Regions from separate parts of the Bacillus sp. PK6-16 genome, predicted to be linked through region 2. Evidence: a T-box and tRNA genes for the amino acid it is inferred to sense, from the RefSeq annotation. Region 2 holds a T-box; the other regions hold tRNA genes.
What was found. The T-box of region 2 lies ahead of ileS2 (isoleucine--tRNA ligase). A T-box ahead of a tRNA ligase gene usually reads a tRNA of that ligase, here a tRNA-Ile.

Region 1 (3,288 bases), 340 kb from region 2:
AAATTACCGACTTTAACTGGACGTGTTTTTGTACGATGAGTCATTTCATTCACGAATAGATCGCTCTCCTTATAAAAGAAGTTTCTTATTTAGTCCCTCATATCAATGATAGTATACGTGATATAGGGCTATAGAAACCGAAGTACTCGGTTTCACTTTTACTATTGTATCAGCGCCTTTATGTAATTGACAAGGATTAAGTGATAGCTTATTGATATAACGGGAATTTATAAGACTTTCCAATTTGTATTTTTGTAGCAGAGGTACTTTTGTTTAATTGTTTAAAGTCGTCAATGACTTTTTCTATGGAAGGAATTTTTTTCTTGTTAATTTGTTCTGTAATAGAAAGAACTGTCTCACCAGTTTTTACTTCAATTGTTTTATAAGATACATCCGTTTCTTTTTCTGTTTTGTTCGCTTTATTTTGTTGACTGTCTGTGTTTTCTTTTTTAATTGTTTGAGCAGCAGTTGTTTTTTTATATGAACTTAACATCGGTAAAGTACCGATTTTTATATCGTAATAAAATATATAACCGAGAACAAGCACGAATAGGAATATACCTAATCTCTTCATATTCTTCACTCCTTTGCTAGGAATATATGCTTGTCCAAAAAAAAAATGCCTATTTAGGCATTTTTTTTCGTTCTTATTTTTCTTTCGGTTTTGGAACTTCTTTAATTGTTAAGTACAGAACAATTAAAACAACTGCGATATAGATGAATGTTGATCCAGGTACGACAATCTTGCATGCATCCATAATCATAAAGAAGATTGTTGGAATTGTGTAGCTGTATGCAGTTAGTGTCCAAACTTGTTTATAGGATAGTTTACGTTGACCGCTCATAGCAGAACCGATGAACGCAAGTAAAGTCACGCCTACAAAAGTTATGAATAATTGGAATAGGTACACTAAGAATCCAATAACAAATAATAAAATTGGATAAATATTATCGAATAAAGAAATGAATTCTTGTAGATCTTTTTTCTCAAGAGATGCACCTAACAAATCGTTATAAGAATACGTTTGTGTTTGACCATTTCCCATAGAGACTACTTTATCTTTTAAAACAAATAAACCTGTTTTATTTTGATATTTTTCTAGGTCTGTTGAATTTGGATCAAATACGAAAAGTGTATTTCCTTCTTCTTTTTCAATAGGTTGATCAATATCGGCTTTTAGTTCGCCATTTTCGATTTTAAAATCAGGTAAATCTTTATCGATGACTTGATTTACCATGCCAACACCATCCTGGATAAAACTACCGTACAAAAAAGTTCTTGGAATAGTAGTAATTAAGCAAAGTAGCATAATATACAAAATGGTTTTACCGATTTTTTGAAAACGGAATAGCGCCATATCTTTAGGCGAGTATATGCTTTTTACGAATTGGGTAAATATGGACATAGATTCACTTCCTTTATGTATGTATAAAATCATTGTAACGTAGGAATCTAGAGAATCTCAAGATATATTATATTTACATATAGTGGAGATAACTAAATTTCTTTTATTAACTTTCTTCTTTTAAATAAGAAAAATACAATTGACACTTTTCTTTTCTATATGGTAAATTTATCTTACATTTCTTAAAGAGCATATCCGATAGGAATTCCTTTATTTGATATGTTGTTACATACATAATTGTGGACCCTTAGCTCAGCTGGTTAGAGCAGACGGCTCATAACCGTCCGGTCGTAGGTTCGAGTCCTACAGGGTCCATATCCATTTCGCATGTTTATTATGTTAGCAGGAAGCTTCCTTGTAGAAGGAAGCTTTTTTTACGGAATATATGAGCATTTTAATTGAAAAGAAGTGGGAATTTTGCTACTTTAATGATAGCAAGACAATGTGATTTATTTGTTTGCACCCTATGGCAATTAGGGTAGAATGAAGTTGTATGTCACTTAAGTGGCAATACATAAACTGGGAGGAATATAACAATGGCAAAACACGAATTACCAAATTTACCTTATGCGTATGATGCTTTAGAGCCTCACTTTGACAAAGAAACAATGAACATCCATCATACAAAACATCACAACACGTACATTACAAACTTAAACGCTGCTTTAGAAGGTCATGCAGAATTAGCTGACAAAAGCGTAGAAGAATTAGTTGCAAACTTAAACGAAGTACCAGAAGCAATCCGTACAGCAGTACGTAACAATGGTGGCGGACATGCTAACCATACATTCTTCTGGACAATCCTATCTCCAAACGGCGGAGGACAACCTGTAGGTGAACTTGCAACTGCAATTGAAGCAAAATTCGGTAGCTTCGATGCATTCAAAGAAGAATTCGCAAAAGCTGGCGCAACTCGCTTCGGTTCTGGTTGGGCTTGGTTAGTAGTAAACAATGGTGAGTTAGAAGTAACAAGCACTCCAAACCAAGATTCTCCTTTAACTGAAGGTAAAACTCCAGTTATCGGTTTAGATGTTTGGGAGCATGCTTACTACTTAAACTACCAAAACCGTCGTCCAGACTACATCGGCGCATTCTGGAACGTTGTAGATTGGAACGCTGCTGAAAAACGTTACCAAGAAGCAAAATAATCGTAATAAATATAGAAAAAGCTAGGGGAGAGCTCCTAGCTTTTTTCTATGCTTTCCTTTTACATAATTGGGCTTGTCTTTGGAAGACTAGAACATGAAGTAAAGGAGAGTTGTGTATGAAATGGAAACATATAATTGGTGACGTTGAAGTGAATCGGGATTTAGTGTTATTGCTCCTTATAGGAGGTTTATACACGCTCGCAATTTCTTTATCGAATACGTTTGTAAATATTTATTTATGGAAACAAACACAAAATTATGTGAATCTTGGCTTGTATAATTTAGCCAGCGTGGTATTACAGCCTCTCACATTTCTTGTAGGGGGAAAATTAGCGAAACGTATCGATCGCTCGATTTTATTACGAATAGGAGTAGGGACGCTCGCAATTTTTTTTATTGTTGTCTTAGTAGCAGGGAAAAGTGCTTCTCAGTATATTTTATTAATGGGGGCTCTTTTAGGAGTAGGATACGGTTTTTACTGGTTGGCTTTTAACTTATTGACATTTGAAATTACAGAACCAGAAACAAGAGATTTCTTTAATGGGTTTCTTGGACTTCTTACATCCTTCTCTGGAATGATTGGACCAATAGCAGCAGGATACACAATTTCACGTATGGAGAAATGGAGTGGCTATACTGTTATATTCTTTCTTTCATTAGTTCTATTTGCAATTGCTGTCGTCTTAAGCTTCTTTTTATCTAAAAGAGAATGTGAAGGGCGTTATGAAATCGTG
Region 2 (3,288 bases):
TTTATGTCTCTTGGTTTAACAAGAGAAAAATGTGGTGATATTTTGCTGCAAGAAAATCGTGCCCAAATTGTAGTTGCGAAAGAAATTGTATCGTATATTGAGATGAACTTACAATCAATAGGGAAAGTAAAAGTCTCTTTAGCGTCAGTGCAAGGAGAACAAATTCTACAGATAGATGAAACGTGGGGAGAGAAATCTGGAACGGTTTCTTCACTTCGTTTAGATGTTATGTTAGCTGAAATGTTACATTTATCTAGACAGAAAGTACAACCTTTCATAAAAAATGGTTTAGTAAAAGTCAATTGGAAAACAGTGGAGCAAACTTCTTATGAATGCTATCCAGGAGATGTTTTTTCTGTTAGAGGATATGGCCGAAGTAAATTATTTTCTGTAGAAGGTAGAACAAAACGCGACAAATGGAGAATTTTGTATGGTATACTAAAATGATTGGTTTTTTAGAAGGAAATCCTCCTATTTTGTCGAAGAAAAGATATAATTGAAAGAGGAAATTTAGATAACTACTTGGAGGTGGCGTTGTGCCGTTAACACCATTAGATATTCATAACAAAGAATTTGGTCGCGGATTCCGTGGCTATGATGAAGATCAAGTAAATGAGTTTCTTGATCAAATTATCAAAGATTATGAATTGGTCATTCGTGAGAAAAAAGCTTTAGAAGAAAAAGTTGCGCAGTTAGAAGGGAAGTTAGATCATTTCTCTAATATTGAAGATACGTTAAACAAATCTATCGTCGTTGCACAAGAAGCAGCGGAAGAAGTAAAACGTAATGCGCAAAAAGAAGCGAAATTAATTGTGCGTGAAGCTGAAAAGAATGCTGATCGTATTATTAACGAAGCATTAGTAAAATCAAGAAAAGTTGCTTTTGATATTGAAGAGCTAAAGAAACAAGCGAAAGTATTCCGAACTCGTTTCCGTATGTTATTAGAAACACAGCTTGAGATGTTAAACAACGATGATTGGGATAAACTAATTGAATTAGAAGACGAAGTAGATGAACTGTTGAAAAAAGAAGAAACAGTGTAAGCTTGACGTTTTTCTCATTATTACATATAATTTTAAACAACATATTTATTAAGAAAAACGAAGATAGGGATAAGTACCTTTTCAAACCTTATATAGCGAACTGAGGATGGTGTAAGCTCAGGATAAGGAGATAGTGGGAATATCACCCTGGAGTTCCGCGCTGAACAAATAGAGTAAGCGTAGGCGTGTATTCGCGTTAAGAATATAAAGAGGATTCTATACATATGTATATGATCTACTAGGGTGGTACCGCGGGAGACTTTCTCGTCCCTTTTTGGGATGAGAAGGTCTCTTTTTTATTCCGTTTTTTAAGTGTTTCTTTTATACATGTAAGGAGGAATTGAGCATGGAGTACAAAAATACATTACTGATGCCAAAAACAGAGTTCCCAATGCGTGGGAATTTACCAAAACGTGAGCCTGCAATGCAAGAAAAATGGGCTGAAATGAATATTTACGAAAAAGTACAAGAACATACAAAAGGACGTCCTTTATTTGTATTGCATGATGGACCTCCATATGCGAATGGTGACATTCATATGGGACATGCATTAAATAAAGTATTAAAAGACTTTATTGTTCGTTATAAATCAATGACTGGTTTTAGTGCGCCATATGTTCCAGGATGGGATACGCACGGTTTACCAATTGAACAAGCTTTAACAAATAAAGGTGTAAAACGTAAAGAAATGACAGTTGCTGAATTCCGTAAGTTATGTGCAGAGTATGCATATGAACAAGTAGAACGTCAACGTGAACAATTTAAGCGTCTAGGTGTACGTGCAGATTGGGATAATCCATATATTACTTTAGAGCCAGCTTATGAAGCACAACAAATTAAAGTGTTTGGTGACATGGCGAAAAAAGGTTATATCTATAAAGGTCAAAAACCAGTTTACTGGTCTCCAACGAGTGAATCTGCTTTAGCGGAAGCTGAAATTGAATATCAAGATAAAAAATCAGCATCTATTTACGTAGCATTCCCTGTAAAAGATGGAAAGAACGTATTAGAAGGTGATGAAAAGTACATCATTTGGACAACGACACCTTGGACATTACCTGCAAACTTAGGTATTTCTGTTCACCCAGAGCTTGAATATAGCATTGTAAAAGTAAACGATGAGAAATATATCATTGCTTCTGAGCTGTTTGAGACAGTTGCAAAAACGTTAGAGTGGGAAAATGCTGAAGTTGTGAAAACAGTAAAAGGTAGCGAACTTGAGTACACAGTTGCAAAACATCCATTCTACGATCGTGATTCATTAGTTATGCTAGGAGACCACGTAACAACAGATGCAGGTACAGGTTGTGTTCATACAGCACCAGGACACGGGGAAGATGACTTCGTTGTTGGTAAAAAGTATGGATTAGAAGTACTTTGCCCAGTCGATGATAAAGGTGTATTAACAAATGAGGCACCTGGATTTGAAGGCTTATTCTATGATAAAGCTAACAAACCAATTACAGAAAAATTAGAAGAAGTAGGCGCGTTACTGAAACTAACATTCATTACACATTCATACCCACATGATTGGAGAACGAAAAAACCAATTATTTTCCGTGCGACAGCACAGTGGTTTGCATCTATTGAAGCATTCCGTAAAGAATTAATAGAAGCTGTAGCAGAAACAAAATGGGTACCAGCATGGGGAGAAACTCGTCTTCATAATATGGTTCGTGACCGTGGTGACTGGTGTATTTCTCGTCAGCGTGCATGGGGTGTGCCAATTCCGGTATTCTATGCTGAGAATGGTGATCCAATTATTACGGATGAAACAATTAACCATGTAGCAGATTTATTCCGTGAACACGGTTCTAACGTATGGTTCGAGCGTGAAGCGAAAGATCTATTACCAGAAGGATTTACACATCCAGGTAGCCCAAATGGCGAATTCCGTAAAGAAACAGACATCATGGATGTATGGTTCGATTCAGGTTCTTCTCACCAAGCGGTATTAGAAGAGCGCGAAGATTTACAGCGTCCAGCTGATTTATATTTAGAAGGATCTGACCAGTATCGTGGTTGGTTTAACTCTTCATTATCAACAGCAGTTGCTGTAACAGGTAAAGCTCCATATAAAGGCGTACTAAGTCACGGTTTCGTACTAGATGGTGAAGGACGTAAGATGAGTAAGTCGATTGGAAACATCGTCGTACCGAAGAAAATTATGGATCAATTAGGCGGAGACATTTTACGCTTATGGGTATCTTCTGTTGACTATCAATCTGACGTACGTATTTCAGAT
Region 3 (3,288 bases), on a different replicon from region 2:
ATTATACATAACTCTTAATATGCAAAAAGTGTGTATAAAATTCATCATAAAAAATGATGGGTGAAATCAATTGTACTTATTTTACAGTTTGTTTCCAGAAACATATACTTATCTCGTAATCAACTTAATTAGGTAGGGAAGTGATAGTGGTTGTTGGAATCAAAGTTTATAAAAGACGTATTTTAAATTGAAAACAGTAATGATTACGATTTTCTTAGAAAGATAGGGAATTATTAATCATTGTATAGAATTGAAGGAGGTATTTGGAATGATAAGAAAAAGCGTAATGGTTTTAATTTTATTTTTTATCGGGGTATTTGTATTTTCTTATTTTTCTAGTGCTGGAGCAAGAGCAAAAAATGAGTCTAGTATTAAATCCGATGTAGCGCAATTAAAAAAAGAAAAAGAATCTCAGATAAAAACTAAACAAGAAAAAGGAGAAGGTAAGAAGGAAACGCAAAATAAAAAAGTTATATATTTAACTTTTGATGATGGACCAGGAAAATATACACAAGAAGTTTTAAATATTTTAAAACAAGAGAATGTAAAAGCGACATTTTTTGTAATTGGTTCACATGCAGAACAATTTCCAGATTTAATAAAAAGTGAAAAACAAAATGGCCACTACGTAGGTCTGCATAGTATGACACATGATTACAAAAAATTATACACGCAAGGAAGTTTTTTGGCTGAAATGAAACAAGTTCAACAAATCCTTCAACGTATTATAGATAAGAATCCGATACTTTGTAGACCACCATATGGATCAAAGCCTGGATTAATTCAAGATTTGCGCGATAAATTAGCTGAAGCTGGATTTAAAATTTGGGATTGGACAATTGATTCTTTAGACTGGAAGTATAACAAAATCCCATTAGAACAATCTGTTCCTAAGATAGTTGAAAATGTTGTATCACAAGCAAATAAAGACCAAGAAATTGTATTAATGCATGACATACATCTCCAATCGGTTAAAGCTTTACAGGAAATCATTAAGCAGCTAAAGAATAAGGGATATATATTCAAAGCGTATAGTGAAAAAGAACATCTGATATTAAATTTTTGGCATGACAATCGATTGTAAAGGTATGGAGCTATTTGTGTAATAATTTGGTATGAATTCACACTCCATTTTCCGTCTAGAAGTAAAATTATAAAAGAAATATGGTATCGTTCTCTTGCGTAAGGAGTCGTAAAACTAATCTATTACCTTCCAGTTTTATTTGTATTAATTTGGTTGTATGGTTTTCATGAGACAAATACAATCCTATTTAGTTACAATGAATTCTATGGTCGGAACGTTATGAAGTTATTGGGGGGGAATTGGAAGGTGGCTGCAGAAATCCTTATTAAATCGCCTTTCTTTGGCGAGATGTGAAAATTATGTACAAACAATTAAAAGAAGATTTTGATGCGTTATCACATTGGATTTCTTTTTAGTATCCAGGTGATCGCTCGTCGATTATGGTGTATGGTTTTATGCAACCTGAAATGATTATTAACTTTTTAGGTTGAGCAAGAACTGGGCATGCTTACATTCCTGTAGCTTTATCTATCCAGCTGATTATATATAAATTTATTGTTTTGAAAGTATATCATTGTGTTTTATAAAAAGAAAAGATGTCCTGAAGAGAACACCTTAATAGTGGATTTGAATTTGAAGAAATAACAATTAGTAAACGGCTAATTTTATATTATGAAATTTGTTAATAAAAGGAGCCAGTCTAATAAAAAGAATCCTTTACAATATCCAACGGATTCCTTTCCTAGAAGCTTAGAGCGACTAAGATATTTTGTGATGATGATTTGATTATAACATCTGACGTTAAAAACTAAAATGGACCTTGTAGGATTTGAACCTACGACCGGACGGTTATGAGCCGCCTGCTCTGACCAACTGAGCTAAAGGTCCCCTGAATGTATATAAGTATATCAGCGCATATAAAAAAAGACACATAATCTGTACCCTTTGTAAAGGACATTTGAAAAAAGTTAGGCAACATTAAGAAGATGATTTCTGTATCCTGATATGATCCCCTTATAGTAGACAGTTGAAAGAAAGTTACTTTACTGTTTATTATGGAGGGGATTTTTTATGGGGAAAATTAGAAGAACTTTTTCAATTGATTTTAAAATGAAAGCCATTGAATTATACTTACATAGAGGAATTGGAAGCAAGTTAATTGGAAAGGAATTAGGAGTTACATATTCAGTTATAGATAGATGGATTAAAAAATATAAAAATGAGGGTATTCTGGGCCTACAAGAAAAACGTGGTGGATTCAAATAAACAAATAAAATAAGTCAAGATGCTAGAATACAACGATTAGAGGCGGAAAACGCATACTTAAAAAAGCTATTAGCTACGAAAAGGGGGATGAGGTCAAAAAAAGTAAATCAGTAGAATATGAGGTCATTCATACCTTAAAACAGAATTTTTCAATTGTATTGCTTTGTGAAATTGCAGGTGTTTCAAGAAGTGGATATTATAAGTGGGAAAAAAGAATCAACGATTCCACTGAAAAGATGAAAGAGAACCAATTTATCATGTCTAAAATAGGAGAATGGGGCTACAAGCTAAGATTCGAAAGAAAAAGTGGAGACATTTTGGTTTAAAAGAACAATGCGTCGTGTCGGAAAATCTGTTAAACAGAGAGTTTTCAACTACAAGACCAAATGAAAAATGGGTTACAGATATAACCTATCTTCCCTTTAATACTAAGCGCATATATCTTTCAGTGATACTAGACCTTTACAATAACGAAGTTGTGGCCTATCAAATGGGTGAATACAACAATTTAAAATTAGTTACAGATACAGTCAATAAAGCCTTGAGAAAAAGAAAAGTCCACGAAACAGTATTACATAGCGACCGAGGTTATCAGTATACGTCAAAAAAATATAACCAATTACTTAAAAAGAACAAAATAACTGTAAGTATGTCTAGGAAGGGAAATTGTTATGATAATGCATGTATAGAGAGCTTTTTTAGTCATTTTAAGGCTATAGACATACGTTTCATGAAAAGGCAGAAGTTTTTAAGGCTACTAGCTATTACAATAACAAAAGATTTCAAAAAAGATTAAACAACCTTAGTCCTATTGAATTTGGAACTAAGGCTGCTTAATGAAAAGGCATCTAATCTATTACTGTCTACTTGACAGGGGTAAGACCATCCAACAGGAGTCATCTTTTTTAAATTCCATTGATATCTATAATGATTATAATACGTCATATATTTCTTAATCTCTTGTTTCAATTCATTAAAGGACGTGCAAGGTTTTATAT

Region 1: it encodes a tRNA-Ile, which carries the amino acid that the T-box ahead of ileS2 (isoleucine--tRNA ligase) is inferred to sense. The anticodon was not compared.
Region 3: it encodes a tRNA-Ile, which carries the amino acid that the T-box ahead of ileS2 (isoleucine--tRNA ligase) is inferred to sense. The anticodon was not compared.

The regions. Positions count from the first base shown of each region.
Region 1 is NZ_CP096511.1:1,171,438-1,174,725, forward strand. It holds gene ispG (flavodoxin-dependent (E)-4-hydroxy-3-methylbut-2-enyl-diphosphate synthase) at 1-44, opposite strand, end outside; gene yqfZ (protein YqfZ) at 209-574, opposite strand; gene yqgB (protein YqgB) at 648-1,406, opposite strand; tRNA gene M1D66_RS06050 (tRNA-Ile) at 1,648-1,721, shown strand; gene sodA (superoxide dismutase [Mn]) at 1,943-2,554, shown strand; gene M1D66_RS06060 (MFS transporter) at 2,671-3,288, shown strand, end outside.
Region 2 is NZ_CP096511.1:1,513,073-1,516,360, forward strand. It holds gene M1D66_RS07970 (YlmH family RNA-binding protein) at 1-447, shown strand, start outside; gene divIVA (septum site-determining protein DivIVA) at 537-1,043, shown strand; T-box leader at 1,095-1,318, shown strand; gene ileS2 (isoleucine--tRNA ligase) at 1,390-3,288, shown strand, end outside.
Region 3 is NZ_CP096512.1:327,304-330,591, reverse strand. It holds gene M1D66_RS28895 (polysaccharide deacetylase family protein) at 251-1,084, shown strand; gene M1D66_RS28890 (teichoic acid D-Ala incorporation-associated protein DltX) at 1,202-1,378, shown strand; tRNA gene M1D66_RS28885 (tRNA-Ile) at 1,839-1,912, opposite strand; partial or broken gene M1D66_RS28880 (transposase) at 2,096-2,404, shown strand; gene M1D66_RS28875 (IS3 family transposase) at 2,565-3,086, shown strand; partial or broken gene M1D66_RS28870 (IS3 family transposase) at 3,173-3,288, opposite strand, start outside.